One region of the Demequina pilifera genome, then DNA from elsewhere that is predicted to be linked to it. Evidence: predicted binding sites of a transcription regulator. Region 1 holds the regulator's gene; the other holds the start of a gene.
The links. The regulator HrcA, encoded in region 1, represses chaperone genes, less so after heat shock. The targets are predictions, from matches to a motif close to TTNGCACTCGNNNNNNNCGAGTGCNAA.
Positions count from the first base shown of each region.

Region 2: the regulator HrcA is predicted to act here: its motif matches at 1,354-1,380, upstream of groL (chaperonin GroEL).

Region 1 is NZ_JBMDTW010000006.1:104,193-119,722, forward strand. It holds gene lepA (translation elongation factor 4) at 1-395, shown strand, start outside; gene hemW (radical SAM family heme chaperone HemW) at 431-1,597, shown strand; gene ACNI14_RS11650 (DUF4870 domain-containing protein) at 1,622-2,053, opposite strand; gene ACNI14_RS11655 (DUF4870 domain-containing protein) at 2,188-2,604, opposite strand; gene ACNI14_RS11660 (DUF4870 domain-containing protein) at 2,601-2,966, opposite strand; gene hrcA (heat-inducible transcriptional repressor HrcA) at 3,058-4,074, shown strand; gene dnaJ (molecular chaperone DnaJ) at 4,071-5,207, shown strand; gene ACNI14_RS11675 (16S rRNA (uracil(1498)-N(3))-methyltransferase) at 5,215-6,006, shown strand; gene ACNI14_RS11680 (HIT domain-containing protein) at 6,011-6,352, shown strand; gene ACNI14_RS11685 (PhoH family protein) at 6,367-7,410, shown strand; gene ybeY (rRNA maturation RNase YbeY) at 7,407-7,859, shown strand; gene era (GTPase Era) at 7,852-8,781, shown strand; gene ACNI14_RS11700 (DeoR/GlpR family DNA-binding transcription regulator) at 8,851-9,642, opposite strand; gene ACNI14_RS11705 (substrate-binding domain-containing protein) at 9,828-10,889, shown strand; gene ACNI14_RS11710 (sugar ABC transporter ATP-binding protein) at 10,970-12,487, shown strand; gene ACNI14_RS11715 (ABC transporter permease) at 12,484-13,530, shown strand; gene ACNI14_RS11720 (ABC transporter permease) at 13,569-14,636, shown strand; gene ACNI14_RS11725 (dihydroxyacetone kinase subunit DhaK) at 14,633-15,530, shown strand, end outside.
Region 2 is NZ_JBMDTW010000001.1:462,235-477,764, forward strand. It holds gene groL (chaperonin GroEL) at 1-1,237, opposite strand, end outside; gene ACNI14_RS02055 (LytR C-terminal domain-containing protein) at 1,513-2,133, opposite strand; gene ACNI14_RS02060 (DUF3263 domain-containing protein) at 2,144-2,440, opposite strand; gene ACNI14_RS02065 (uracil-DNA glycosylase) at 2,715-3,395, shown strand; gene ACNI14_RS02070 (signal peptidase I) at 3,392-4,945, opposite strand; gene ACNI14_RS02075 (hypothetical protein) at 4,972-5,379, opposite strand; tRNA gene ACNI14_RS02080 (tRNA-Thr) at 5,837-5,912, opposite strand; gene ACNI14_RS02085 (DsbA family protein) at 6,023-6,811, opposite strand; gene ACNI14_RS02090 (MauE/DoxX family redox-associated membrane protein) at 6,848-7,360, opposite strand; gene ACNI14_RS02095 (serine/threonine-protein kinase) at 7,459-9,111, opposite strand; gene ACNI14_RS02100 (ABC transporter ATP-binding protein) at 9,274-10,428, shown strand; gene ACNI14_RS02105 (DUF4032 domain-containing protein) at 10,517-11,944, shown strand; gene rlmB (23S rRNA (guanosine(2251)-2'-O)-methyltransferase RlmB) at 11,990-12,952, opposite strand; gene ACNI14_RS02115 (endo-1,4-beta-xylanase) at 13,037-14,995, opposite strand; gene ACNI14_RS02120 (carbohydrate binding domain-containing protein) at 15,183-15,530, opposite strand, start outside.

The DNA of each region.
Region 1 (15,530 bases):
ACGAGGCCTCCGACCTGGTCAAGGTCGACATCCTGCTTCAGGGCGAGCAGGTGGACGCGTTCAGCGCGATTGTGCACAAGGACGCGGCGTACGCGTACGGCGTGTCCATGGTGGGCAAACTCAGGAACCTCATCGATCGCCAGCAGTTCGAGATCCCCATTCAGGCCGCCGTCGGCGCGCGGATCATCGCGCGCGAGACCATTCGCGCCATCCGCAAGGACGTGCTGGCCAAGTGCTACGGCGGCGACATCTCCCGCAAGCGCAAGCTGCTCGAGAAGCAGAAGGCGGGCAAGAAGCGCATGAAGAACATCGGATCCGTCGAGGTCCCGCCCGAGGCCTTCATCGCGGCGCTGTCCACGTCCGACGACGGCTCCTCCAAGGGGAAGAAAAAGTAGGCGTGACCCGCGGCTGTGCGGTGCTCGACAGGCCGATGCGCGACTTCGGCGTCTACATCCATGTGCCGTTCTGCGCGGTCAGGTGCGGGTACTGCGACTTCAACACCTACGCTCCCGGCGAGAGCGAGTTCTCCTCGCGCGCCGATTACGTGGGCGCGGCCCTGGCTGAGATGGCCGTGGCGCGCCGAGCGATGGAGGGTGACGACCGCCCAGCCCGCACGGTGTTCGTCGGCGGTGGCACCCCGACCATGCTCGATCCGGGGGCGCTGTCCGCCCTGCTCGACGGGGTTCGTGACGCGTGGGGCCTGGCCGCTGATGCCGAAGTGACCACGGAGGCCAACCCGGACTCGGTGACGCGCGAGTCCTTGTCAGCCCTCGCATCGGCCGGCTTCACGCGCGTGTCGTTCGGAATGCAGTCCGCCGTGCCGCACGTGCTCGCGACGCTCGATCGCACCCATCGGCCCGAGAACGTGGAGCGCGCCGTGACCTGGGCGAAGGAGGCCGGGCTCGCGACCAGCCTCGACCTCATCTACGGCACCCCGGGAGAGTCGCTCGCGGATTGGGAGGCGAGCCTCGACGCCGCGATCGCGCTCGAACCCGACCACGTCAGCGCCTACGCACTGGTGATCGAGCCCGGCACGCGCATGGGCCTGCAGCTGCGCCGGGGCGAGATCGAGGCGGTCGACCTGGACACGCAGGCGGACATGTACGAGACGGCCGATGCGCGTCTCGCCCAGGCGGGCTACGCCTGGTACGAGGTCTCCAACTGGGCGCGCACCCCGGGCGACGCGTGCCGGCACAACATCGCGTACTGGACGAGCCAGGACTGGTGGGGGATCGGCCCGGGCGCGCACAGCTACCTCGGCCCGCGCATCGGCCCGGACGGCGCGGCGGTGGACGCCGAGCGCTGGTGGAACGTCAAGCTCCCCCGCGTCTACGCGCAGCGCCTCGATGCAGGGGAGAGCCCCGAGGCGGAGCGTGAGCCGCTCACCCCTGCTGACCTCTCTCTCGAGGCCGTGATGCTGAGGCTGCGATTGGCGCAGGGGATGCCCATCGAGGATCTCCCAGACCCCCGCCCTCAGGCGGTCGCTGCGCTCGTCGCCGACGGGGTCCTCGACGGCCGGGCGGCCATCGGGGGAGCGCTGCGTCTCACGCTGCGGGGACGGTTGCTGGCGGACGCCGCGGTGCGCGCGCTCACCTGAGCGCGCGCACCAGGACGTCGAGCGCTAGCGGATGAACCGGATGGTCAGGCCGATCCGGTAGTACTCGCCGTTGTTGGCCTTGACTCCCGCGATGATCGAGATCACGAACGCGTACAGGCCGTACGCGAGCCACGCCGGAAGGGTGAGCAGGAAGCCGAAGCCCAGCGTCACGAGCCCGAGCACGAAGGCGGCGATCCCCGTCACCAGCAGGGTGAGCTGCAGGTTGAGGTTCTGCTTCCCGTGGAAGTCGACCAGGGCGCTGCGCTCGCGGTACAGCAGCCACACGATCAACGGGGCGATGAAGCTCAGGAAGCCGGCGCTCAACAGCGCGGCCACTGCGGCGATGATGTGGACCAGCATGGCCCACGTGCGCGCCTCCGACTCGAGCATGGGCGGCGCAGGGGAGGGCGTGTGTGGGGCCTGCGGTGGGTCGTTGGGGTAGGTGTTCTCGCTCATGACCCCAGGGTCCCAGAGACGGCAAGGGCCCGTCATCGGCCTCGTGACCGATGACGGGCCCTGAACATCCTCGGGGTAAGACCCTGAGGGCTGCTCCGTGGTGCCTCTACCCGTGTGCTGCTAGTTCACAGCCCTTACTTCACCAAGCGAATGGCGAACGGGTAGCGGTAGTTCTCGAGCTTGTTCGCGGCGACGCCGCCGAGGATCTGGAAGATCAGCGCGCCGATCCACACGAGGAACGGCAGGAAGAACAGGATGCCGAACGTCACGGCCATCAGGATGTACGAGACCACGTACGCGATCGCGACGGTGATGTTGAAGTTCAGCGCCTCCTTGCCCTGGTCGTTCAGAAACGCGCTGCGCTCGCGGTAGATCAGCCAGAAGATCAGGGGGCCGATGAAGCCCAGGACGATCGCCGACAGGTGCGTCAGCAGGCCCATCGTCTTCTCGTCCGACTGTGACACCGGCTGACCGCCGGTGGGCTGACCGCCCTGCGGCTGTCCGCTGTTGTGGGGCTGCTCGGGGGGTGGGGGAGTCGTGCTGTCAGTCATGCTTGTCTCACCACTTTAATCTCGTAGGGGTACGTCGCTGGCAGTCCTCGTCGCACGGAGCGGAAGGCCTGAAAGCTGAGCGCGACCGCGACGATGAGGACCACCAACTGAGACAATGTACCGAGAAACGCCAGTAAAGGCACGAGTTCTCGTACGAGCGTCGCGACCAAGAACCCTGCCAGTACCAGGAATCCGAAGTTTGTCGCGGTTGCGGCCTCGCGCGCCGCCCAGGGCTCGCGCCTGCGCCGCATCAGATAGACGATGCCTGGGACCAGTGGCCCCGCCATCGCTCCCAGGTGCGCCACGCTCGCCAGTGCCGCGTCGCGGCCCGGCGGGGCGTCGCTGTCAGGTCCCCGGTTCATGGGGGCCACGCTACCGCTCGGCGGTCCGCGTTAGAATTAGCACTCGTCCGGGTCGAGTGCCAGTACGTCGAGTCCACACGGGAGGTGTCGCGTGAGCGAGGAACGCAGGCGAGCGATCCTTCACGCCATCGTGGAGGACTATGTCTCGACCTCGGTGCCCGTGGGGTCGAAGGCGCTGGCAGAGTCGCATGTGCTGGGCGTGTCGCCCGCGACGATCCGCAACGACATGGCGGCCCTCGAGGAGGAGGGGCTCATCGCGCAGCCCCACACGAGCGCAGGGCGCATCCCCACCGATGCCGGCTACCGCTCGTTCGTCGACCACCTCGCCGCATCGGCGCTGCAGGATCCCCACAAGCGCGCGATCCAGACCTTTCTTTCCGATGCCGTCGACCTCAACGACGTGGTCGAGCGTTCGGTTCGGCTGCTCAGCCAGCTCACACGCCAGGTCGCCGTGGTGCAGTACCCGAGCCTGCGCGAATCCGCGGTCCGTCGGGTGGAGCTCGTGCGGATCGGCACCGAGCGCGCCCTCGTCGTCGTGGTGTCGGCCGATGCGCGGGTCGAGCAGTCCGCAGTGTCGCTGGGAGGCGAGAGATCCGACGAGGAGTTCGAGCGCGTCGCGCGCGAGCTCAACGAGGCGTCCGTGGGGCACACCCCGGCGGCGCTGCAGCGCTCGCTCGACGCCTGGGTCGACCGGCCTGATCAGGTCGGATGGGCGCGCGACGTGGCCGATGCGGTGGTGACGGCGGCGCGCGGCGGCACCGTCGAGCGAGTGGTCTTCGCGGGCGCGGCGAACCTGGCCCGCGCGGGCGCCGACTTCGAATCCGACGCCATCGGCTCGGTTCTCGATGCCCTTGAGGAACAAGTAGTGCTGCTCCGGCTGTTGCACGAGATGGCTGCAGACGGTCGGGACATCGCCGTGCGCATCGGCGCCGAGACCAAGAACGAGGCGCTGGCGCGGACGTCGATCGTCGCGGCGGGGTACGGACCGGGCGGGGACGCGACGTCCCTGCTGGGCGCGCTGGGCCCCACCCGCATGGATTATCCGGGGACGATGGTCGCTGTTCGCGCCGTCGCCCGCTACCTATCGAGAGTCGTGGAGAACGAGTGAAGGACTACTACGCCACCCTGGGCGTCTCACGAGACGCCTCCGAGGCAGACATCAAGAAGGCTTACCGCAAGCTCGCGCGCGAGCATCACCCGGACGTCGCGGGACCCGACGGGGGCGACCACTTCAAGAACGTGGCCGCGGCGTACGAGGTGCTCGGCAACGCCGACAAGCGCGCCCAGTACGACCGCGGCGTCGACCCACGCGCAGCCTCTGGCGGCCAGGGGGGTGCCCAGGGCTACGGCTTCGAGGACATCTTCGAGCAGTTCTTCGGCGGCTCCGGCAGCCCGTTCGGCGGCGCGCAGCAGCGCGGGCCCGCGTCGCGGACCCAGCGCGGCGGCGACACCCTGGTGCAGACGTCCATATCGCTCGAGGAGGCGGTGTTCGGCGCGAAGCGCGAGATCCAGGTGGATCTCGCGGACACCTGCGAGACGTGCCGAGGCACCTGCTGCGCACCGGGGACGTCGCCCGAGACCTGCCGGCAGTGCAACGGCGCGGGCATGATCCAGCGCACCGCGCGGTCCCTGCTGGGGCCCGTGATGACCACCTCGCCGTGCCCCGGCTGCGGTGGCTACGGCACGATCATCCGCCAGCCGTGCGCCGACTGCTCGGGCCAGGGCCGCACCCACTCGCGCCACACGATCTCTGTCGACATCCCTGCCGGCGTGGAGACGGGCACTCGCATCCGCCTGCCCAACCGCGGAGACGCGGGCGTGGGCGGCGGCAGCAAGGGCGATCTGTACATCGAGATCCGTGAGCAGCAGCACCCAACGTTCGAGCGGCGCGGCGACGACCTGCACTGCACGGTCGAGGTGCCGATGACCGCGGCCGCCCTGGGCGCGACCATGGGTGTGGACACCTTCGACGGGGAGCAGCAGATCGACGTGCGCCCCGGCACCCATGCGGGCTCCACGGTGCGGTTGCGGGGACTCGGCGTGGGACGCCTCCAGCGTGGCAGCAGGGGAGACCTGTTCGTTCACCTCGACATCCAGACTCCGTCCGAACTGGACGACGAGCAGCGCGAACTGATGCGCCAACTCGCCGTGATGCGCGGCGAGGAGCTGCCGGAGGCGACGCTCGCGCCCATCGGCGGCGGGGTGTTCTCGAGGCTGCGTGACGCGTTCAAGGTGCGCTGACGCGCCCGTGAGCGCACCGGTCTTCCTGAGCGACGGTGCGGCCGATGCGCGCCCGGGCGGCGTCATCGCCGTCACCGGCGACGAGGCTCGGCATGCGGTGACGGTGCAGCGCCGTGCGGTCGGCGAGGCCATCGAGGTGGTCGACGGCGCCGGCCAGCGCGCGACCGGTGAGATCGTGGAGGCCGGCCCCGACAGGATGCTGGTGCGGGTGGAGCGGGTGTCGCGCGACGACGATCCCGCCGTGGTGCTGGTCCAGGCGCTCGCCAAGGGCGGCCGGGACGAGCAGGCCGTCGAATCCTCGGTCGAGCTGGGCGCGACCCGGATCGTGCCGTGGGCGGCCTCCCGCAGCATCGTCCAGTGGCGAGGGCCGAAGGCGGACAAGGCGCGCGCCAAGTGGCAGTCTCTCGCAGCCGCTGCGACCAAGCAGTCCCGCCGCGCCCTGCTCCCCGCCGTCGATCCCTTGGTGACGACGGCGGAGCTCGTGCGCCGCGTGCGAGAGGCGGTGGCGGACGGGGACCGGGTGCTGGTGCTGCACGAGTCCGCGACCAGGGGCCTTGCGACGCTGACGTGGGACGAGTCGCCGGGTGCGGTGTGGCTCGTCGTGGGCCCCGAGGGCGGCATCTCGGACGACGAGCTCGCGGCGCTCGCCGACTCGGGCGCCGAAGTGGTGGTGCTCGGACCGCACGTGCTGCGCGCATCCACCGCCGGTCCGGCGGCGATGGCGGCGCTCGCGGTGGCGCGCGGGCACTGGTCCACCACCGGCGCGGCTGACGACCCTGCCGACGGGGGCATACGCTAGCCATATGAGTGACGACTGCCTGTTCTGCAAGATCATCGTCGGTGACATCCCCGGCGACATGGTGCTGGAGACCGAGCGCGTGGTGGCCTTCCGCGATATCGCTCCCAAGGCCCCGGTGCACGTGCTCGTGGTGCCACGCGCCCATGTCAAGGATGTCGCCGCAGCGGCGCGCGAGATACCCGAGGACCTCGCGGAGATGGCGCAGGTCGCGCAGCAGGTCGCGGACGCGGAGTGCGGCGGCCAGTACCGATGGATCTTCAACACGGGCTCGCGGGCAGGTCAGAGCGTGTTCCACGTGCACGGCCACGTCATCGGCGGCGGCGAGCTCGAGTGGAATCCCGCGTGAGCCCGAGTCGCGTGATGATCATTGACGACTCCGCTGAGATGACCGCGCTCATGGGCAGCGGCGACGCAGTGATGAAGGAGATCGAGCGCGGATTCGACACCGTTGATGTTCACGTGCGAGGCAATGAGATCACCCTCACGGGAGACGACGCTCAGATCGCTGCGGCCGCCACGGCCATCGAGGAGCTGCGCTCCGTGAGGGCCGCTGGGGTGCCGCTGACGCCCGAGGTCGCCCGCGAATCCGTGCGCATGCTGAGCGCGGCCCGCGGAGTGGCTGCCGCCGCGGCCGGGGCCGGCGACGCCGGCGCGGCCGTCGTGAGCCGTCCCGTCGAGGTGCTGTCGCGGTCGATCCTGTCGAGCAGGGGCCGCACCATCCGGCCCAAGACCCACGGTCAGGCCGAGTACGTGCGCGCGATCGAGACCCACACCGTGACGTTCGGGATCGGCCCCGCTGGCACCGGCAAGACGTACCTCGCGATGGCGCAGGCGGTCGCGGCGCTGCAGTCGAAGAAGGTCAACCGGATCGTCCTCACCCGCCCCGCCGTCGAGGCAGGGGAGCGGCTGGGCTTCCTGCCGGGCGGTCTCAACGAGAAGATCGACCCCTACCTGCGTCCGTTGTACGACGCACTGCACGACATGGTGGACCCCGAGTCGATCCCGCGTCTCATGGAGGCGGGGTCGATCGAGGTGGCCCCGCTGGCGTACATGCGCGGGCGCACGCTCAACGACGCGTTCGTGATCCTCGACGAGGCGCAGAACACCACCCGCGAGCAGATGAAGATGTTCCTCACGCGGCTCGGTTTCGGCTCGACCATGGTGGTGACGGGAGACGTCACGCAGGTGGACCTGCCGGGCGGCACCCAGTCGGGCCTGCGCGCGTCGCGGGAGATCCTCGCGGGGATCGACGACATCGCGTTCTGCGAGCTCGACGCCGACGACGTGGTGCGCCACCGCCTGGTGAGCGACATCATCACGGCCTACGCCAAGCTGGACGAGCGCACCGCCCCGCGTGGCGGCGGCCAGCATCGCCGCTTCGGCCACCAGGGAGACTCCGCGTGATCGAGGTCAACAACGAGACCGACGTGAACGTCGATGAGGTCGAGTTCGCGGAGCTCGCCGGGTACGTGCTGGCCGAGATGCACGTCGCTGACGGCGCGGAGCTCGCGATCCTGTTCGTCGACGAGCCGGCGATGGAACAGCTTCACGTGCAGTGGATGGACGAGCCTGGCCCCACGGACGTGCTCAGCTTCCCCATGGACGAGTTGCGTCCAGGCACGGCCGACGCCCCTACGCCCCCGGGACTGCTCGGCGACATCGTCGTGTGCCCCGCAGTGGCCGCGCGCCAGGCCGCCACGGCCGGCCACACCCCCGAAGAGGAGATGCTCCTGTTGACCACCCACGGCATTCTGCACCTGCTGGGCTACGACCATGCCGAACCCGACGAGGAGAAGGAGATGTTCGCCCTTCAGCGTCGCCTCCTGCTGACGTTCCTGGCCGCCCGTGGCTGACGCGGCCGGCGGCGGCGCCGTCCCTCCCGAGCATCGCAGCGGCTTCGCCTGCTTCGTGGGGCGACCGAACGTGGGCAAGTCGACCCTCACGAACGCCCTCGTGGGGGAGAAGGTCGCGATCATGTCCTCGCGCCCGCAGACCACCCGGCGTGCGATCCGCGGGGTGCTGACGCGCGAGGATGCTCAACTGATCCTGGTGGACACTCCCGGGCTGCACCGCCCCCGCACGCTGCTGGGCGAGCGACTCAACGACGTGGTCCGTGAGACCTTCAACGAGGTCGACGTGATCGGATTCTGCCTTCCGGCCGACGAGAAGATCGGCCCCGGCGACAAGTGGATCGCTCGCGAGCTGGGCGAGGCCCGCGCTCCCGTGATCGCGATCGTCACCAAGGTCGACGCCGTGCCCAAGCACCGGGTGGCCGAGCACCTCATGGCGGTGTCCGAACTCGCCGACTGGGCCGAGGTGATCCCGGTGAGCTCGGTCGAGGACATCCAGGTGGACGTGCTCGCGAACCTGCTCATCAAGTACCTGCCCAAGGGCCCTCCGCTCTATATCGACGGTGAGATCACCGACGAGCCCGAGGACGTGCGTGTCGCGGAGCTGATCCGCGAGGCCGCCCTCGAGGGCGTCCATGACGAGCTGCCGCACTCGATCGCCGTGATGATCGAGGAGATGCTCGAGCCCGATTCTCCGGAGGCCTCGCGAGACGTGCTCGAGATCCGCGCCCAGCTGTTCGTGGAGCGCGACTCCCAGAAGGGCATCATCATCGGCCACCGCGGCGAACGCCTGCGCGACGTGGGGGCGACGGCCCGCGCGGGCATCGAGCGACTCCTCGGCCGGCGCGTGTACCTCGACCTGCACGTGAAGGTCGCGAAGGAATGGCAGCGCGACCCCAAGCAGCTGGGCCGCATGGGATTCTGACGCGCGGTCGCTTCTACGGCTCCCGGCGATGATCCGGGCGGCGGGGGCGAGAGCGGGGCTGGCGCGTCGCTATCGACGAGTCGGTTCCGGTGACACCTGGATGACGGGCACCGGGAACCTCGACGCCCGGAGGGGATCGAGCAGGCTGTCCGTGATCCCCGCTGTGAACTCCTCGAACCCGAACACCTTGAACAGGGCCTCCCTGCCGAACTTGCTGCTGTCCGCCACGAAGAATGCCTCGCGCGCAATCGACATCATGACGCGGTTGAGTTCGATGCCGTAGCTGGAGACGCTGAAGATGCCCTCCTCCGAAACGGTGTCGGCCCCGAAGATCGCGACATCGACCCTCAGGTTGGACAGTTGCTGAACTGCCGTCGGGCCCCACATTCGGTAGTCATTGGGCAGGAGATCCCCGCCAATGAAGACGAGGTGCATCTTCTGGCGGTCGGCCACTTCCATGCCAATTCGCAGGTCATTGGTGACGACGGTCACGCCCTCCTGGTTGAGGTGCCTGGCCACCTCAAGGGTGGTGGTTCCCGCAGCCAGAATGATGGTCTGGCCGTCTAGAACCCGCTCAGCCATCGCCTTGCCAATGGCGATCTTCTCCTCGCGATGGAGCGATGCGCGCACTTGAGTGGGGGTTTCCGGGTGAGTGACGGGAATGGCACCGCCATGGGTTCGCTCGATCAGCCCCATGGTCTCCAGGCGCTCCAAATCGCGCCTAATCGTGGATATGTCCACGCCAAACATGGCGGCGAGAGTGTTCACCGACTGGAATCCGTGGGTCCGGACAGATTCAGCGACGTCCAAATGACGTGTCACGGGCCCTCCTTGGTCGGTTTCCGAAACGAAGATTAGCATGCACGATTCCGCGCACTCAGTACCTCCAGATCATAGCCGAGTGCGCGATATCGCGCAGACTGTGCGCGATAGCGCTTGACATGGTCGCGTAAGCGTGCGTAGGGTCGGCCGTGCTCGAGACGAAGAACGTCCAGGGCGAGACCCTCTCAGGGTGATGGTCGGCAAACTACGAAGGAGTAGAACCCATGAATCGCAAGGTACAAGCCGCGTTTGCGGCAGCGGGGCTCTCGCTGGTGCTCGCCGGTTGCAGCACGGTCGGAGACTCAGAGGACGGCGCGGCCGAGGCTTCGGAGCCGACCACGAGCGGCGCTGCGGGCGGACTCGCTGCTGAGGACATGACCATGGTGACCGTCGTGAAGGTGCAGGGCATCGGGTGGTTCGACCGGATGTCGCAGGGTGTCGACAGCTTTGCGGAGCGCACGGGCGTGGACGCCCGCCAGGAAGGTGGAGACGACAACAGCGCTGAGAAGCAGATCGCCATCGTCCAGGACCTGATCGCACAGCAGCCCACCGCCATCACGGTGGTTCCCAATGACCCGGCATCGCTGTCGTCCGTCCTCAAGCAGGCTCAGGACCAGGGCATCATCGTCGTCTCCCACGAGGCCAGCGGCATCGAGAACGTCGACATCAACATCGAAGCCTTCGACAATGCGTCGTATGGCGAGGACATCATGACCAACCTCGCTCAGTGCATGGCTGAGGAAGGCGAGTACGTCCAGTTCGTCGGTGGGCTCACTGCCAAGACCCACATGGAGTGGGTGGGCGCCGCTCACGACCTCCAGACGGAGTCCTTCGCGGGCATGACTCGCGTTGAGGAGCCGATCGAGAGCACGGACAACGAGGCGGTTGCCTACGACCGAGCACGCGAGATCCTTGCCAAGTACCCGAACATCAAGGGCTTCCAGGGCTCAGCCGGAAACGACGTTCCCGGAATCGCGCGGGCCATCGAAGAGGCAGGACTCGAGGACGAGGTGTGCGTCATGGGGACGTCGATTCCCTCGCAGTCGCAGAAGTACCTCGAGACCGGCTCGATTGACAAGATCTTCTTCTGGGACCCCGCTCTCGCAGGCGAGGCCCAGCTCGAGATTGCGATGACCCTTGCTCAGGGCGGAACCATCGAGGAGGGCACCGACCTCGGCATCGAGGGCTACGAGTCGCTGCGCCTGCTCGAGGGCACCGAGAACGTGTATGTGGGCGATGCAGCCGTCGCCGCGGACGCGGCCAAGGCCTCCGAGTACGACTTCTAAGTCGTCACCCACGTTCCACACTTCTTTCCGGGCCCCGACTGGGGCCCGGAAAGAAGTCTCACCCAAGAATGGTTCTCGACATGAACAACGAAGTTGGTCGCGACGCTGACGACGGCACTGTGCTGAGCGTCGCGGGGGTCGCCAAGACGTTCGGCGGCGTGAAGGCGCTCATCGATGTCTCGCTCGAGCTGAGGTCCGGAGAGGTGCATTGCCTCGCAGGGGAGAACGGCAGCGGAAAGTCCACGCTGATCAAGGTGATCTCCGGTGCAGAGCGTCCCGACGCGGGCACCATCGCGATCGGCGGCACGTCGTACAGCGGTGTACGGCCGGACGTGGCGATCAAGGCCGGCGTGCAGGTGATCTACCAGGACTTCTCGCTGTTTCCCAACCTCACGGTGGGTGAGAACATCCTCTTCACCTCCGCGGTCGCGGACGGACGGCGACGCTTCTCGCTTCGCAAGGAGCTGCCCCAGGCGCGTGCAGTCATCGAGGAGCTGGGGTTGGACCTGGACCTGAATGACGAGGTCGAGGCGCTCTCGGTTGCGGACAAGCAGCTGACGGCCATCTGTCGTGCGCTCGTGCATGACGCCAAGGTGATCGTCATGGACGAGCCGACCACCGCGCTCACTCACACCGAGGTGACGCGGCTCTTCGCGATCGTCGACCGGCTCAAGGCGCAGGGCGTGGCCCTGATGTTCGTCTCGCACAAGGTCGAGGAGATGCTCAAGGTGTCCGACCGGGTGACGATCATGCGCTCCGGCAGCGTCGTCTCGAGCGGACCCGCCTCGGAATACGACGGCAGACGTATCGCCCGCGACATGACGGGCCACGAGGTGCTCAGCGAGCGCGAGATCTCGGCATTCGACGGTGGGGCAGGAGACCGGCTCGCAGTCGAGGGCCTGTCCAGGCGCGGCTACTTCAAAGACATCTCCTTCACGGTGGGACATGGGGAGATCCTTGGGATCACCGGTCTGCTCGGGTCGGGTCGTACGGAGATCGCGGAAGCGCTGTTCGGAGTGATGCCCCACGACTCGGGCACCATCGCGGTCGACGGGTCCGAGGTGTCGATCAACTCCGTTCAAGACGCCATCGCGGCGGGAGTCGCCTACGTGCCCGAGGACCGCCTGACCCAGGGCCTGTTCCTCGAGAAGTCGATCGCCGACAACATGATCGCGGCATCCGTCGACAAGTACCGGACGCGCGGCGGGACCATCGGCTCCTCGGCGGCCAAGAAGGCCATCGACGCCCTCTTCGCTCGCCTCAGGATCAAGGCGCCCACGTCTGCGGCTCCCGTCAGGTCACTGTCGGGCGGCAACGCCCAGCGTGTGGTGCTGGCCAAGTGGGTCGCGAACGAGCCGAAGATCCTCATCCTCAATGGCCCCACGGTGGGCGTCGACATCGGATCCAAGGCCGAGATCCTGACGCTCCTGCGTGAGCAGGCGGCAGCCGGCATGGGGGTCATCGTGATCTCGGACGACGCACCCGAACTGGTGTCCAGCTGTCACCGCGTCCTGGTCGTGCACCGCGGGCGGATCGCCCACGAGCTCACCGGAGACGACGTCAACGATCTCAACATTCGAGAGAAGGTCTCGGCATGAGCCAGCTACTGACGGCGCAGAGTCTCTCCCGGCTTCGCGGGGCGAACAACGAAGGGGTCCTCGCGCTGGTCCTGGTCGCGCTCGTGATCGCCATGTCCGCGATCAACCCCGACTTCTTCTCTCTTCCAATTCTGTTCGCCATCCTCCGCAGCGCGATCGTGCCACTGGTGCTCGCGCTGGGGGTGCTGATCGTCATCATCTCTGGCGGAATCGACGTCTCCTTTCCTGCGATCGCGACGTTCGCGGCCTACGGCGTCGTGCATCTGTCCCTGACGAGCGGGATGGATCCCGGACTCGCCGTGATGCTCGTGGGGGCGCTGGTGATCGGCGCCGGGCTCGGGGCGATCAATGGGTTCCTGATCGCCACCTTCCGATTGCCCACGCTCATCGTGACTCTGGGCACGCAGGGAATCTTCAGAGGAGCACTGCTGACGTTCGTCGGGACCCGCTTCATCGCGGACCTCCCCGAGTCGTTCGCCTCGTTGTCCACGGCCAACATCATCGACACCGAGACGGCGTCGGGTCAGGCCTACCTTCACGTGCTGGTGGTGCCGGCCCTGGCGCTGTGCGTCGCCGTGGCATGGATGCTTCGGTCGACGATGTTCGGCCGCAGCATCTACGCGATCGGAGGCGACTCCGAGGCGGCCCGCCGCGCCGGAGTCAAGGTGGTTCGCACGCAGGTGTGGATGTACACCCTGGTCGGAATGCTGGCGGCCATCGGAGGGCTGATGTACGTCGCCATGGGACGTTCCGCGAGTCCGCAGGACCTCGTGGGCACCGAGCTCGACATCATCGCGGCCGTCGTCTTGGGCGGCGCCTCGATCTTTGGCGGTCGGGGCTCGGTGCTGGGGACATTCCTCGGCGTCCTGCTCATTCAAGTCATCAACAACTCGCTGATCCTGGTGGGCGTCCCGAGTGCATGGCAGCGCGCGGTCGTCGGAGTGCTGCTCGTGATCGGCGTGGCGATCCAGGTCTCGTCCGCGCGCAGCAGGAAGCGCAAGCCTGCCGCAATCGTCCAGGAGGAAGAGGTGACACACGCATGAGTGCTGTGAAGCTCAAGCCAGAGAGCGCCTTGGGGCGCGTGAACGCCGGCGTGCATGCTCATGCCACCGACATGGTGGGCCGCATCCAGAGGTCGCGCGGATCCGGACGCATGCTGGTCCTGGTGCTCGTCTTCTTCACGTTCTTCGCGGTGCTCGAGCCCCAGGTGTTCCTGAACCCGATCAACCTGCAGAACATCATGATGACGGCGCCGGAGATCGGCTTGCTCAGTCTCGCGATCATGCTTGCCATGCTGACCGGAGGCATCGACCTGTCGGTCGTCTCGATCGCGAACCTGTCGGCGATCACGATCGCGACGCTGTACATCAACGTGGGCGAGCAGAACCCAGAGCTGGCGGCGTCGCTGACTCCGCTCTTCGTGCTGGCCGGAGTCGCGGTGGGCATGCTCGGGGGATTGTTCAACGGCTTCCTGGTGGCGAAGATCGGCATCACGCCCATCCTCGCCACGCTCGCCACGATGCAGATCTACAACGGCCTCGCCATCGTGTGGACCGGGGGGACGACCCTCGCGGGACAGCCCGCCGGACTCGGGGAGTTCGGCCGGTCCGCGATCGCAGGGGTGCCGATGCTCTTCGTGGTGTTCATTGTGATCGCCGTGGTCATCGGCCTGATCATCAATCGCACTCCCATCGGGTTGAAGGTCCAGCTGCAGGGGGCCAATCCCGTGGCCGCCCGATACACCGGCATCAGGAGTGGGCAGGTGCTCGGCTCGACATATCTCCTCACTGGATTGCTCGGTGGCCTGGCCGGCGTTTTCATTCTTGCCCGCAACCCCACGGCATCGGCTGACTTCGGGTCGTCGTACGTGCTGCTCGTGATCGTGATTGCCGTTCTGGGAGGCACCAACCCCATGGGCGGTTTCGCCTCGGTGCTCGGCGTCGTGCTTGCGACGCTCACGTTGCAGATCGTATCCAGCGGCTTCACCGCGCTGCGAATGTCCCCGTATGCGTACGCCATTGCCCAAGGTGTGATTCTCATTGCGGTCATGATCGTCGATTCGGACAAATGGCGTGATTATCGAAGTCGTTGGAAGAAGAGCCGTTCAACTCAGCGTTCTCAACTCAGTGTGAAAGGAAAGGCATCATGAAGAAGATCATCAATTCGCCGACGGCTTTTGTGGACGAGATGGTCGAGGGGATCGTCCTCGCTCATCCGGACCTCGTGAAGAACCCCGGCGAGGACCCTCGCGTCCTCGTGCGTGCCGATGCACCGGTGCAGGGAAAGGTGGGCATCATCACGGGCGGTGGCAGCGGACACCTTCCGCTCTTCAAGGGCTATGTCGGTCGCGGCCTCTGCGACGGCGTGGCCATCGGCAACGTGTTCTCGTCGCCGTCATCCGCGCAGTGCCTCGAGGCGGCCAAGGCCGTCGACGGTGGCAGGGGGGTGCTCCTGCTCTACGGCAACTACGGGGGAGACGTCTTCAACTTCGACCTCGCAGTCGACCTCGCCGAGCTCGAGGACATCGAGACCAAGACCGTGCTGGGCCGCGACGATGTGGCGAGCCAGCCCCGCGAGAACGCCGAGGGCCGTCGCGGAGTCGCGGGGATCTTCTTCGCCTACAAGGCCGCAGGTGCAGTCGCCGAGGCCGGGGGGAGCCTGGACGAGGTCGCCGCTGCCGCCCAGGACGTGGTGGAGAACACCGCGACCATGGGCATCGGCCTGTCTCCGACGATTCTTCCGACCACGGGCAAGCCGAGCTTCGAGCTCGAGGACGGAGAGATGGAGGTCGGGATCGGCATCCACGGAGAGCCGGGGTTCGCTCGCGGGCCTCTCGCTTCCGCAGATGACATCGTCGACGACATCCTGCCCCGTCTGATCGCGGACCTCGACCTCGAGTCGGGCAGCCGAGTCGCCGTGCTCGTCAACGGCATGGGCGCGACCCCTCTCGAAGAGCTGTACGTCATGTATCGCCGAGTCCACACTCACCTGAACGAGGTCGGCATCACGATCGACAAGAACTATGTAGGCGAGTACGCCACCA
Region 2 (15,530 bases), on a different contig from region 1:
CACCGGCGACGATGCCCTCTTCGACGGCAGCCTTGGCGTTGCGCACGGCGTCCTCGATGCGGTGCTTGCGCTCCTTGAGCTCGACCTCGGTGGCCGCGCCCGCCTTGATGACGGCGACGCCGCCGGCGAGCTTGGCGAGGCGCTCCTGGAGCTTCTCGCGGTCGTAGTCCGAGTCCGAGTTCTCGATCTCGGCACGGATCTGGTTGACGCGACCCTGCACCTGGTCCTCGGCGCCAGCGCCGTCGACCATGGTCGTGTCGTCCTTCGTGACGACGACCTTGCGTGCCTGGCCGAGCATCTCCAGACCGGCGCTCTCGAGCGAGAGGCCGACCGACTCGGAGATGACCTGGCCGCCGGTGAGGACGGCCATGTCCTGCAGCATCGCCTTGCGGCGGTCGCCAAAGCCGGGAGCCTTGACGGCGACGACCTTGAGGTTGCCGCGCAGCTTGTTGACCACGAGCGCCGCGAGGGCCTCGCCGTCCACGTCCTCGGCGACGATGGTCAGCGGCTTGCCCGCCTGCATCGTCTTCTCGAGGATGGGCAGCAGGTCCTTGAGCGACGAGATCTTCGACTCGACGAGCAGGACGTAGGAGTCCTCGAGCACGGCCTCCTGGCGCTCTCCGTCGGTGACGAAGTACGGGTTCAGGTAGCCCTTGTCGAAGCGCATGCCCTCGGTCAGCTCCAGTTCGAGTCCGAACTGGTACGCCTCCTCGACGGTGATGACGCCTTCCTTGCCGACCTTGTCCATCGCCTCGGCGATGAGCTCGCCGATGGCGGGGTCACCGGCGGAGATGCCGGCGGTGGCAGCGATCTGCTCCTTGGTCTCGATCTCCACTGCGGAGTCGAGGAGCTCTTCGGTGACGGCCGCGACGGCCTTCTCGATGCCCTTCTTGAGAGCGATCGGGTTGGCACCGGCCGAGACGTTGCGCAGGCCCTCGCGCACGAGCGCCTGAGCGAGCACGGTTGCGGTGGTGGTGCCGTCGCCAGCGACGTCATCCGTCTTCTTGGCAACTTCCTTGACGAGCTCGGCGCCGATCTTCTCGAACGGCTCCTCGAGCTCAATCTCCTTGGCGATAGATACGCCATCGTTGGTGATAGTGGGTGCGCCCCACTTCTTCTCGAGCACGACGTTGCGGCCCTTGGGGCCGAGGGTGACCTTCACAGCATCGGCGAGGGCATTCATGCCCCGCTCCATGCCGCGGCGGGCGTCCTCATCGAAGGCAATCATCTTTGCCATGGGTGTGTAGTCCTCTTTCGATGGGTGGTGGCTCCGAATCGCCCGCGACGGACGATGCGGCCCGGGGCGTTCCCTTCACGCCACGAACCTGCACCTCGACCCGGAAGCCGGTGTTTTTAGCACTCTCGCATTGAGAGTGCTAACGCCGATTCTGGCACTCTCCCCCTCCGAGTGCAAACCGTGTCACTCTCTTTTCACCCAGAGCACAGCGCCGATGCGCGGGCCGGCCGGCGCCTCACGGCACCGGGGGCGCGGGGGCGAGCCCGGGACCCGGGTCAGGCGTCGGGCTCGGACGCGAGCAGCACTTCGATCTCGGCACCGCCGGGGGTCCCGCTGCCGTCGACGGCCTCGATCCCGAGCGTGTCGGCGATGTCCTGCGCCGTGTCGGCGAGGCGGTCGCCGTCGTAGGCCACGACGTTGGCCCCGTCGGGGATCAGCGAGGGGTCGATGTTGTTCGCCTCGATATTCGTGTAGCCGGCGTCCGCGAGGGTCTCCTGCTGCTCGCCCGCGAGGCCCTGGATGCGGGCGCCGTTGCGCACGTGCACCTGCGAGTCGTAGAGGATGACGGGCTCGGGCTCCTCCGTCTCCGTCGGCGTCGGGGTGGGCGACGGGACGGGCTCCTGAGAGGTCGCGGTCGGCACCGGGCTCGCGGTGACGGACGGCTCGCTGGAGGGGGTCACCGTGATGGTGGGCTCAGCGGTGGGCTCGGCCGGTCCCGCGACGTCGCGGTTCCACAGCACCGTGGCGATCGCGAAGGCGATGGCGCCCGCGATCAGGAACGCCAGCAGCGGTGGGAGCACCCGGCTCCACCATGGGCGGGGGGCACGGTGCACGCCGACGGGGCCGCCCTGGGCGGCGATCTCGTCGAATTCGTCTGGCTCGTAGTGCTGGGACACGCGGGTCACTCTAGCGAAGCGCCGCAGCATCGAACGAGCGCGTGGCGCGTCCTCGCTGACGTGCGGATCGCATGCGGCGCAGTCGCTTGACCAGCATCGGGTCGAACGCGAGGGCGGCCTCGGTGTCGATGAGCGCGCCGAGCACCTGGTAATACTGTGTGCTCGTCATGGAAAACTGCTCGCGGATCGCGTCTTCTTTCGCTCCCGCGAACTTCCACCACTTGCGCTCGAATCGGAGGATGCCGGCGTCGCGCTCGGACAGCTCGTCGACGGCGGTCGGGTGCTCGACTCGTGCGGTCTCGCTCATGAGCACCCTCCTCTTGCCTTGACTGGTGCGCCCCAGACTACCGGCGAACTACAGAGATGTCATTCGCCCGCATCGGCCGTCTTCTCTCCGCACTGACGGACCGCACCCACCGGACCCACCCGCCTCATCCCCCTTAAGTACGAACCACTCCGGGGGCCGACACCCCGAGCCAGCCACCGCATCGGCCCGCCGCCTCGGGGTGTCGCCACGAAAAGTGGTTCGCAGTTGACGGTCGGGGGTGGGCGCGGGACGGCGCGCGGCTAGTGTGGCGCACATGTCGGAGGCGTGGCGAACCCAGGTGGCGAGCGACTGGGCCGACGCCCTGGACCCGGTCGCGCCGGAGCTGGCGCGCATCGGCCGCTTCCTGCGCGAGGAGATCGCCGCCGGCCGGGGCTACCTGCCGGAATCGGAAGCTGTGCTCCGCGCCTTCCACGCTCCGCTGGCCGCCGTGCGCGTGCTGATCGTGGGCCAGGACCCTTACCCCACGCCGGGAAACCCGGTGGGTCTGAGCTTCTCGGTCCCACCCGGCCACCCCATGCCGCGATCGCTCGTGAACATCGCGCGCGAGCTGCGCGACGACACGGGCGAGACGCTGCCCGACGGCGACCTCACTCACTGGGCCGAGCAGGGCGTGCTCCTGCTCAACCGCGTCCTGACGGTCTCCCCCGGCGCTCCCGGCTCGCACCGGGGCAAGGGCTGGGAGGCGGTGACGGAGCATGCCATCCGCGTGCTCGCGGCCCGACCCGCGCCGCTGGTGGCGGTGCTGTGGGGCCGGGACGCTCAGAACCTCGCGCCGCTGCTGGGCGACGTGCCGCGGGTCGCCAGCCCTCACCCGAGCCCCCTGAGCGCGTCACGCGGATTCTTCGGGTCCCGGCCCTTCTCGCGCGTGAATGCGCTGCTCGCGGACCTGGGCGCCCCACCGATCCGCTGGGGACGAGGGTCGCGCGCGACCTAAGGTCGCGAGCACAGGAACTGGTCCGGGGCCATCCACGCGATCGGGACCTCGCTGACCACGAAGCCGGCGGTGGGATTGCTCCCGACCGTGCGCTCCTGGAACACGACCGACGTCGGATCCGAGCAGTCCTCGCCCGAGGCCAGCGCCGCGTTGTTGCCGTTGTTGTACAGGTAGTAGGAACCTGACAGGTCGAGCCCGGTGCCGTATGGCGGCGCGGTGAGATCGAGAGCGAAGCGCCACTCGGTGATGTCCTGATACTGCCGCCACCCGTCCGGTGACATGTAGCCGCCGGGCGAGAACTGCGTCGACATCTGGATGGTGCGGTAGTGGCCGGGGCCGCCGTTGTGCTGGTCCACGAACTTCACCGCCCCCACCTTGCCGGCGCTGAGGCTGCAGCTGGTCGCCGCCGGGATCTCCCCCGTCGACATGAGGTAGCCCTCGCAGGAGCCGACCACCGGATCAGCAGGGCCGGTCGGGGCCGGGGCGGTCCACGTGGTGGGGAAGATCCAGCCACCGATCCGTGCGACCACCGTCACGACGGAGGTCGCCGGATAGTTGCCCACGTCGATGGTTCCAGCGGCGGATGCCGTGCCGTCTCCCGAGGCGATGACCGTGCCGGACGAGTCGTGCACGAAGACCTCGAGGTACAGCCCATGGCAGTCGGCCGGAACTCCGCCCATGTCCACCAGGGAGAACACCCCGGCCGAGGTCCCGTCGGCACCAGTGGTGTCGATCACCGGCGCACCTGCAACCTGGGCAGGCGCGCACGCGGTCGCCGAATGAGAGAAGACTTCGGAGCCAGCGACCACGGTCAGCTGCGCGGCGCTCGCAGGCGTGGCGCACGCAACCGTGAGAAGACTGAGGCCGCCTGCCAACGCGGCGAAACCAAGGCGCTTACGCCCGAGCCGCGAAGCGGTCTTCGCCGCGACTGTCGCAACGGTGGCTGTGGCTGTGGCTGTGGCGACGGGCGCCGCATGGTCCTCGTTGTCCGGGACAGCCCCGTGCACCTCGTCCTCGGGCTCATCACCGTCGTCGTCCGGCTCGTCGTCCGAGTCGTCATCGGACGGCCACAGCGCCAGGACCGTCGCGGCGAGGATCACTCCGCACCACACCAACGGGTTCAGGATCCTCATGGTGACGGCGCCGGCGTTCGCGACGTGAAACTGCACGATCCCGCGCACCTCGGCCTCGGCCGGGCGGAACGGGTCGATGAAATCGTTGTTGTCCCCCTGCAGCTCCCACCCGGACTCGCCGTCCCCGCCGATGATCCGGTGCACCACCTGGGCCCCTCCAAGACCCTCTGGGGCGTAGACGATGACGTCGCCCACCTGGGGCGCCCCGGAGCGGGCCACGACGATGTCACCCGAGTAGTACGTGGGCTCCATGGACTCACCCGAGACGATGACGAGCGACGTGCCGCCGCCCAGTGAGGACGGCCACAGAAAGTAGACGGCGACGGCGAACAGCACCCAGGCGAGACCCTGCCGCACCACGCGCCAGTACCGGCTCGCGCGCTGCGAGCCGGTACCGGCATCGAGAGTGGCTGCCATCGGAGCCCGTCCGTTGAATCGTCCTGCTAGCCGATGACGACCGTCACAAGGCCAAGGTCGGTGGCGATGTCGATGGACTCCGTCACGGCCTTGGTGAAGCTTCCGGAGGCGTCGAGCTGACCGGTCACCACCGCGAGCGGCGCATCCCCCTCGGCCGCGCCGAACTCCTCGATCACGACTCGAATGCCCTCGCCATCGCACGTGTCCGAGATCCCGTCGACGGTGACGTCCTTGATGGTGAAGTCGTCCGTGTCATACGTGTAGTCGACCGCGACGGCGGTGTCGCACGCCGCGAAGGTCTCCGTGCCGATCGCGACCTCGTTGGAGGCCTCGACGTTGAGCGTCGCGGCCGACGCGACCGACAGCCCCGCCACGCCCACCAGCGCGAGCGCCAGCGCTGCGAATTTGCGCTTGTTGTGCTTCTTCTCTGCCATTTCCATTGCCCCTCTGTCAGTGATGCTGGCCGCCCCGGGGGTGGATTCCCCCGGGGCACCCCCCAGCGTCTTCTTTCATCACCGAATTGCATGGAAAGTGTGTCGTGACGGATGTCACAGCGTTCTCGTCATGTCATCAACGGTGATGTCCACACCCGCCACGAGAGTTTCCGCACTCTCGCGGCGAGCGCCATGCCCTGCTGTACTGCCTGCACTCTTGTCCGGTATTGCTCACCAAGGCCCCGTGAATGGCGCCCTCCCGGATCCCGGTCCGGCGCCACACGCGGAGTGTGATACCTGCCATACATCGGCATTAACGGGAAACTTAGTGAGGAATTCTGCAGCCGACGAGGCCAGTGTGATGATCTTCACACTCGGCGCGGGGCGCAGTTCAGATAATGTCGGCAGATAATGTCGGCAATTGGTTGCGGCGCGGCGGGCGCGGATAGAAAGAGAATGGAGCTGGCAGCGGGACTCGAACCCGCAACCCCCTGTTTACAAGACAGGTGCGCTACCAATTGCGCCATGCCAGCGGTGAGGCGCGCGAGCGCGCCGTCCCAGCAGGATACCGGTGCGCCGCCGTGCGCCGGACGCACGAGGGCCCCGTCGGCGTCGCCGACGGGGCCCTCGTAGCAGGTGAGGCCTAGAGGCCTTCGATGTGCGCCCTCAGTGCTCCGGGCTGGAAGTACGGGACCTCCTGCTGCTGCAGCATCTCGCGGTCGATCATGATCGCCGGGGTGCCCGGCACGCCGTCCTGCGACGACTGGTCGGTGGCGGCCACGACCCACTTGGTGAACCTGCCCTCATCGAGGGTGGCGGCCACGTCCTCCGGAACGCCGGCGTCGATGGCGATCTGCTCGATCTGCTCGTCGGTCAGGCCCCCGGTGCCCTCCGAGGGCTGGCTCGCGAACATCGCGCTCATGAACGGCACGATGTACTCGGGTGCGGCGTCCGCGACGGTCGCCGCCGCGTTGGCGGAGCGGGTCGAGAAGTTAGTGCCCTGCGACGCACGGTCCAGGATCGAGATCGGGTGCAGGTACAGCTCGATGTCGCCGGCCTCGCGCATCGCGTCGATGTCGTCCTCGTTGACCTCCTCGAACTGCGCGCACACGGGGCACATGAAGTCCGCATAGACGTCGACGCGTGGGGCATCGTCCGGGGCCTCGCCACCCGCGACGCCGTCCATGCCGACAAAGATCCCGCCCGTCTCGTCTGCCCCGAGCGGCGCCACAGCCTCTCCCGAGTCCAGTGACGGCACCGAGGACTGCTGCACGATAAACCACACGATGCCGCCGAAGATCAGCACCACCAGCGCTGCGCCGATGGTGATGTACAGCGCGGTGCGGCGCTCTTGCGCCTTGACCTGCTGCTGTGCCTTCTTCTTGGCCGCGGAGGCCTTGTCGTTCGAGGTGGTCGCCTTGTTCTTGGCCATCGGTCTACTTTCTGGTCTCTGGTTTTCGTCAGAACTCTAGTGGGCTGGCTGGGGCTCGGGTTCGGTCGCGGGCTCCGGCGCCAGCGCGCCGTCCACCGAGAACCGGCTCCGGGGCCAGATCGCGAGGAATGTGCCGAGGACGATGAACCCGAGCCGTTCCATCAGGTGCAGCGGGTAGTTGGTCTCGCTCGCGTCGACCTCCCCGCCGCCGCCAAAGCAGCCGCAGTCGATGGTCAGCCCGGTGGCCCATGCCCAGATCACCCCGAACGTGAACGCGGCCATCATGAGGAGCCACACGATCGCGCCGAGCCTCGTGAATGCGCCCAGGAGGAACACCACCGCGAGCGCGAGTTCGAGGAACGGCAGCATGGTGCCGACGAACGGCACCACCTCCTCCGGCAGCAGCCGGTAGGCGCGCACGGCGATGATGGACTTCGGGATGTCCTGGATCTTGGGGATCGCGGCGGCGATGAGGATCCCGGCCATCGAGAGCCGGACGAGCAGACTGAGCCACGGCTGGATGGTGCCGAACCGTCCTCTGAGTGCCATCGAACCCCTCCGTTGGTAGGCGCGCCGCAGCCTTGTCCGCACACGGTCACATCGCTTCGCCAACGTACCGCACGGCCGCGCGGTTCCCCGCCTGCCTGCTACACGAGCAGTTGCGGTGCGGGCCACCACTGAGGGGGAGCGTTGAGGAGCACCGCGAGCACCACGACGCCCAGGGCCGCCAGCCCCACCAGGGTCCAGGCGACGGCGACCCCGCGCGTGGGGGCGAGGCCGGAGGCGACGCGCCTGCTGCCCTCCCGGGTCAACTCCATCCACGGCCCCCACCACAGCGCGGCCACGGCGACAAGGCCTCCCGCTGCCAGCGCTGCAGCGTGGCCCCAGAGCTCCGAGTCGCCCGTGGCGACCCGCCCCTCGTCCACCAGCCACCAGCACAGCGCGGTCACCCCTCCGCCAGCGGCGATGGCGATCGCCGCCGCCGGCAGGGTCTCGCCGATCGAGCGCAGCAGGTGCCACGGCAGGCCGAGGGCGTGCAGCGCGGCGTCGCCCCGCCGCTCCCCTCGGCGCTGGCGAGCCAGGTGCAGGCCGACCGCGCGCCGCTGCACCGTCCTGGCGATCACTGCGGCCGCCACCAGCGCCGCGGCCGCCACCAGCGGGGCGAGCGCGGCCGATGCGGCGATCGCGAGCATCCACGTGAGCGTCATCAGCGGATGGCGCGGCGCGGGCGGGAGCGCGGCGTCGTCGTGCGCGAACTCGTCGTCGCCCTCGTCCTCACGGTCCGGATCGTCCGCGTCGTCGCCCTCGCCCGCATCGGCCGCGTCCCAGGGGTCGGCCGCGTCGCGGCGGCGAAGCTCGTCGCTGGTTACGGGACTCGCCGCCGTGACGGTGAGCCCGGCGGTGGGGTCCGAGCCGGCCTCGTTCCAGGTCCCGTGCGCGGGCATCACCGACGTCGCGGCCAGGCCCGGCGCCACCTCCGTGGCCGCCATCTGCTCCCCGGAGACCGGCAGCGCGATCGTCGCGCCGCGCAGCGCCGCGACCACCTCGTGCGGGCTCGGGCGCGCTCCGATGTCACGGCCCAAGGCGGCCCTGAGCGCCCCGGCGCCTGGCGCATCGGGCAGATCGACCTCGGCCGCGAGCGTCCGCGAGATGGCGCCCGTGCCGGAACCGAACGGGGCCGCGCCGGTGAGGGCGTACGCCACGGTGGCCGCCCAGGACCAGCGGTCCGCGATGGGGCCCGGCTCGGCCCCGTCGATCACCTCGGGAGCGACATAGCCGGCGGTGCCCGAGACCAGGCCGTCGCGCGTGAGGCGTTCGTCGTGCTCGCGGTGAGACAGGCCGAAGTCGATGAGCACAGGGCCCTCGGGGCCCACCATGATGTTCGACGGCGTCACGTCGCGGTGGACCACTCCCGCGTCGTGGACGGCCTCGAGCGCCGACGCGGTGCGGTCCGCGAAGTCGGCAAGCGCCTCCCCCGACAGCGGCCCGTGGTCCTGGACGTGCTGCCAGATGCTGACGCCGGGGATGTACTCGAACACCACGAAGGTCTCGGCGCCGTCCAGCTCGGCGTCGAGGACCCGGGGAACGGCCGGATGGCGCAGCGACTGCAGGGCATGCACCTCGCGCTCGAGCCTGCGCGCCGCCACCTCGTCGTGCTGGGCGTCCACGAGCTTGAGGGCGTACGTCTCACCGCCCTCGTCCCGCACCCGGTAGACCGCCCCGGAACCGCCCTGACCAAGCGTCTCGACGACGGTGTAGCCGCCGATCTCCTCGCCCATGTCACGTTTGACGCCCGCCATGCACATAACGTACCGCCCGCTAGGTGACGCGGCAGCGCCCCCTATGGCAAGATGATTCCACCCCCTGCATCGTTGCCGGGGGCAGTGTCACTGTGGACACCACATCGGCACTCTTCACCACGGATCGTCTGGCACGTACCTGCCAGTGAAGGGACCATCACCATGGCCACTGTTACGTATGACAAGGCGTCGAGGATCTACCCCGGCACCGAAAGGCCCGCGGTCGACCAGCTCGACCTCGACATCGCTGACGGCGAGTTCCTCGTCCTCGTCGGCCCCTCCGGTTGCGGAAAGTCCACGTCCCTGCGCATGCTCGCAGGACTCGAGGACATCGACGCCGGCAGCATCTGGGTGGGAGACCGCGAGGTCACCCACGTTCAGCCCAAGGACCGCGACATCGCGATGGTGTTCCAGTCGTATGCGCTCTACCCGCACATGACGGTGGCCGACAACATGGGCTTCGCGCTCAAGATCGCCAAGATCGACAAGTCGGAGATCCGCCAGCGCGTCGAGGCTGCCGCCAAGATCCTGGACCTCACCGAGTACCTGGACCGCAAGCCCAAGGCCCTCTCCGGTGGTCAGCGTCAGCGCGTCGCCATGGGACGCGCGATCGTGCGCCAGCCGCAGGTGTTCCTCATGGACGAGCCGCTGTCGAACCTCGACGCCAAGCTCCGCGTGCAGACCCGTACCCAGATCGCCGCCCTCCAGCGTCGACTCGGCACCACCACCGTCTACGTGACGCACGACCAGGTCGAGGCGCTCACCATGGGCGACCGCATCGCGGTGCTCAAGGACGGCGTGCTCCAGCAGGTCGGCACCCCGCGTGACATGTATGACGCCCCCGCGAACGTGTTCGTGGCCGGCTTCATCGGCTCCCCCGCGATGAACATCGGCACCTTCCGCGTCGAGGGCGACAAGGCGCAGGTCGGTCGCGGCGAGGTCACCCTCCAGCGCGAGGCGCTCTCGCACCTCAAGGCCGAGGACAAGAACCACGTGGTGCTGGGCTTCCGTCCCGAGTCGCTCGACCGCGTGGCGCCCCACACCGAGGGCTCGATCCCGGTCGACGTCGACGTGGTCGAGGAGCTCGGCTCCGACGCCTTCGTGTACGGCGAGGTTCCGTCCGACGCCCCCGAGGCGCAGGACGTCCACTTCAACGCCGGCGACGCGCAGATGATCCTCCGCATCGACCCCCGCGACGTGCCCAAGAAGGGCGACACCGTGTGGGTGAAGATCCGCGAGGGCGAGCAGCACATCTTCTCCGCGGCCACCGGGGAGCGCATCTCCAAGGAAGTGAAGATCGAGTCGAACCGCCGATAGTCTCGGCAACAGCATCAGGAAGAGGGGCGGTCCCGCAAGGGGCCGCCCCTCTTCTGTTGCCCGCACCTGCGCCCGCTAGTCTGACGGCATGCCGTTGCACATCACCGGAGCCGCCGATGCCGCCCTGATCGAGCTGCCGTGGGAGATTCCGCTGAGCGCCTGGCCAGAGGAGCACATCGCGGCGCTCCCGCGCGGCCTGTCGCGCCACGTGGTGAGATTCGTCCGCCACGGCGACAACGTGCTGGCGATCAAGGAGACCAACCCCGAGATCGCCCACAAGGAGTTCTCCATCCTGCGCGAGCTCCAGCGGCTCGATGCCCCGACCGTGCACCCCATCGCCGTCGTCACCGGCAGGCGCACCCCCACGGGCGAGGAACTGTCGGCGGCGCTCGTCACCGAGCACCTCGCCTACTCGCTGCCGTATCGCGCGCTGTTCGCCTCCGCCATGCGGCCCCGCACCCTCAAGCGGCTCGTCGGCGCGCTGTCGGTCCTGCTGGTGCGGCTGCATCTGTTGGGCTTCTACTGGGGGGACGTGTCGCTGTCGAACGCGCTGTTCCGCCGCGACGCCGCCGAGTTCTCCGCCTACCTCGTGGATGCGGAGACCGGCGACCTGCAGACGCGCCTCACCGACGGCCAGCGCGCGTACGACCTCGAGATCGCGACCACCAACATCACGGGCGAGCTCCTGGACCTCCAGGGCTCCGAGGATCTCGACGAGAGCGTGGATCCGCTGGAGATCGGCGAGCGGCTTGAGAAGCGCTACCGCGAGCTGTGGTCGGCCCTCACCGAGGTGTCGACCGCGACGTCGAACGTGCGCATGCGCGTGGCCGAGCGGGTGCGGCAGCTGAACGACCTGGGCTTCGACCTGGGCGAGATCGACATGGAGCAGACGGAGGACGGCACGGCGATCGCGATTCGCCCCAAGGTCGTGGACGCGGGCTTCCACCAGCGCCGGCTGATGCGGCTCACCGGTCTCGACGTCCAGGAGAATCAGGCCAGGCGCCTGCTCAACGACATGGACGAGTTCCGCGCGTGGAACGACAACCGCACCATGGACGAGGCCAACGCCGCCCACGACTGGCTGACCCGCATGTTCGAGCCCACCGTGCGGGCCGTCCCGCGTGGCCTGCGCGGCAAGCTCGAGCCGGCGCAGGTGTTCCACGAGGTGCTCGAACACCGCTGGTATCTGGCCGAGGCCGCGGGCCACGACGTGCCCATGCCGGTGGCGACCGCCTCATACGTCAAGCACGTGCTGCCCAAGAAGGCGGACGAGAAGGCCGTCCTGGGCCGCTCGATCGCGGAGATGACGGCCGAGCTGCCCGCCCTCACCGAGCAGCACGGCGACACGTTCGAACTGCCGGACCCGTACGCCAACGACAACACTCACGGATGGGGCAGCGTGCCCGAGCCCGAGGACCCCGAACCGCCGGTGGTCCAGCGGCGCTCGCTGCTGCCGGAGACCGCACCGACGGCCCCCACCGAGCACTCGGCGCCATCCGCGCCGAGCGCCGACTGACCGCGCCGACTGACGTCGCTGCCGGTCACCGCACCGACGGCAGGGTCAGCTCACTGCCTTGCGCGCCTCGTAGAGGGCGATCGACGCCGCTACGGAGGCGTTGAGGCTCTCGGTGTCGCTCGAGATCGGGATCGAGGCGATCTGGTCGCAGGCCTCGCGCACCAGGCGCGACAGCCCCGAACCCTCGGACCCGACCACGATCACCAACGGCCCGTCGAGCAGGTGGGAATCGGCGATGTCGACCTCTCCCCCGCCGTCCAGGCCGATGACGAAGACCCCGGCCGACTTGTACGCCTCGAGGGCGCGCGTGAGGTTGGTGGCGCGGGCCACGGGCAGGCGGGCGGCGGCGCCCGCGGAGACCTTCCACGCCGCGACCGTCACGCCGGCGGCGCGGCGCTCGGGGATGACCACGCCGGTCGCGCCGAAGGCGGCCGCGGATCGCATGATCGCTCCCAGGTTGCGGGGGTCCTGGATCCCGTCGAGCGCGATGATGCGCGCCTGACCGTCGATCTCGAGCAGGTCCTCGGGGGCGGCGTAGTCGTACGGCGGCACCTCCAGCGCGACGCCCTGATGCGGGCTGCCGCCGGCGAGCCCGTCGAGGTTCGCCTTGGTGACCTCGCGGACCTCGATGCCCGCCTCCACCGCGAGCGACACGATCTCAGTGATGCGGTCGTCGGCGTCGATGCGGTTGAAGACCGACAGCGCCAGTGCGGGCAGCTTGGTGCGCAGCGCCTCGAGCACGCTGTTGCGGCCGATCACGAGCTCGTGCGAGCTCGACGTCCGGTCGCGAGGGGTGATCCTGCCGGTGCGCTGCTGAGGACGCTTCGCGGCCTCCGACTCGGCCTTCTTCTTGAACTTGTACGCCTTGTGGTTGGGGCGTTCCTCGGCGCGTGGGGTCGGACCCTTGCCCTCGAGGGCCCGGCGACCCTTGCCCCCGGTGCCGACGGTGGCGCCCTTCTTGGAGCCTGAGTTGCGGGTCGCGCCGCGGCGCTTTGAGTTTCCAGCCATGCGCCCAAGGGTAGTCGCGCACCGACCCCGCCCGCGCATCGGCCGATGCGCGGGCAGGCTTGGGCGCGCCCGCTCGCTCCGCGCCTAGCGGGCGACGCCGTCGAATCGGTAGAGGAAGGCGGCCATCGCGTCGCGGGTGGTCTCGTGGAACGGGCGGAACTCGAAGCCGCCGCTCACGGGCCAGCCCTCCGTGACGCCCGTGGACTCCAGCCACGTGATCTCGGTGTAGAACTCCGTGTTCCCCGACGTGATGTCGGTGAACGGAGACACCACCGGATCCGACCACTCGGGCTCCCCATCGAGTCGATACAGGAACGCCGCCATCGCGTCACGAGTGATCGGCTCAAAGGGACGGAACTCACGCCCGCCGCCGGCAACGGGCCACCCCGTGGAGATCCCCTGGTCCGCCAACCACACGATCTCCTCGTAGAACTCGGTATTGGTGGGCGTGATGTCCGCGAACGGAGACTGCGCAGGGAGCGTGACGTCCGGCGAACCGGCGTAGCGGTAAAAGAACGCCGCCATCGCATCACGCGTGATCGAGTGGAACGGACGGAACTCCTGCCCCGCGCCGGTCTCCCAGCCAGTGCTGATCCCCTCGCCCGCAATCCACGTGATCGCCTCGAAGTGCTGGAGGGAATCGTCGACGTCGGTGAACTCGACCGGCGCAGGAGCCTCGGACACCGTCACCTCGAACGACGTCGCGATGGACGCATCCGCATCCAGCGTCACCGTCAGCGTCACGTCGCCGGCCGCCGACGAGTCGAATCCCGACACCGTGAACTCGTCACTGGTCAGCACCTGGGTAGCGGAGTCGGTCCACGTCGACGTGACCTCCAAACCATCCAGGTCCAATTCGTCACCGACCGTGTACTCGGTCGTGGTCGGCAACTGCGTCACCGCGATCGACTCGAGGGTCGCTGGTCGCTCCACCGATGCCACGGCGAAGGCCGCCGGCTTGGGTGCGAAGCTCTGGTCGAACAGGAGCGGAGCGCCATCGGCGGCGAGCCAGCTGCGGTCGTCCGTCAGGCCCCACACCGTGATCGCGATCACCGAAGGCGTGTCCGCGAAGACCTGGAAGGCGTCGCGGTAGAAGTTGGCCTGGTCCTCGAGCCGCTCGTCGGTCACGGGCGTGCCCGTGGGACGGTCGAACTCGGTGACGGCCTGCTGGACGCCGAGGTCCTCGAAGTCGCTGAGGGTGTCGTCCAACTGCTGCACCGACACGGACGAGTGGACGTGGAACTGGTGACCCACCACGTCGAGGGGCACGTCGCGCTCGAGCAGCCGCTCCACCAGCGCGTGATAGCGCGCCCGCTTGTCCGGCCACTCCGTCGAGTAGTCGTTGATGTAGAGGGCGACCGGGCGGTCCGATCCGGGCGCTGCGTAGGTCTCGTTGAAGGCCTCGTCCGCGTACTGGAACGCGAGGTCGATGAAGTCCTCGCCGAGCACCCGGAACCACTCGGACTCTCGCAGCCCGCCAGGGGTGCCGGGGTCGTTGCTCACGACCTCGTTGACGACGTCGAAGGAGACGATGGGGTTCTCGGCGCCGAAGAGCCCGTACTCGGAGCTCAGGTGCTCGGCGACGTCGAAGATGTGGGTCTCGAGCCGCTGACGCAGGATGTCCTGACCGCCCTGATCCGAGGGCAGCGGTGAGCCGTCCGCCGCGTCGAAGAACCAGTCCGGTGACTGGGAGTGCCAGGCCAGCGTGTGTCCGTGCACGTCGAGGTCGCTGTCGAGTGCGAACGTCATCAGCGTGTCGATGGTCGGAGACGGCGAGAACCGGTCCACTCCGGAGTACCAGGCGTAGGGCTTCATATGGTTTTCAGGCGTGAACTGCGTGGCATGAGTCCGCATCAAGGATGCCGCGGCGCCCGTCGTCTCGCGCTGGTCGATCGCGAAGCCGAACGGAATGTTCATGGCCTCCGACAGGGGCGGGAGCTCGGGTTCGGCCTCAGCAGACGTGGCTGGCGACGTCCCCGCGCCGAGCAGAGTGGCCGAGGCGGCGAGCACTGCGGTGCTCTGCATCAGGGTGGGGATGCGCATGGGTTTCCTCCCGGTAGCGGCGGCTGAGCGTCACCCGGGACGGGGCGCCTCGTCGCGCAGAAAAGTCTGTGGTGGTGCTTCAGGGCTGAGCAGCGGCGGCGCAGTCACTCGCAGCGAGTGCTCCGCCAAGCAGTCGGGCCCCGGCTCTCCTCGAGAGGAGGACCGGGGCCCGACTCACTGTGGTGGCCTAGCCGGCCACGTTGGTGTCGTAGCGGTTGAGGAACGCGGCGAACGCGTCACGAGTGGTCTCGTTGAACGGACGGAACTCGGCAACGCCGCCGTCCACCCATCCCTCGGTGACACCCGTGGACTCCAGCCACGTGATCTCGGTGTAGAACTCCGTGTTCCCCGAGGTGATGTCAGAGAACGGAGACTCGACCGGGTCGGTCCACTCGGGCTCTCCCGCGAAGCGGTACAGGAACGCCGCAATCGCGTCACGAGTGATCGGCTCGAACGGACGGAACTCCTGCTCCGTGCCAGTCTCACCACCCGTGTTCACCGTCCACCCAGTGGAGATGCCCTCCTGAGCCAGCCA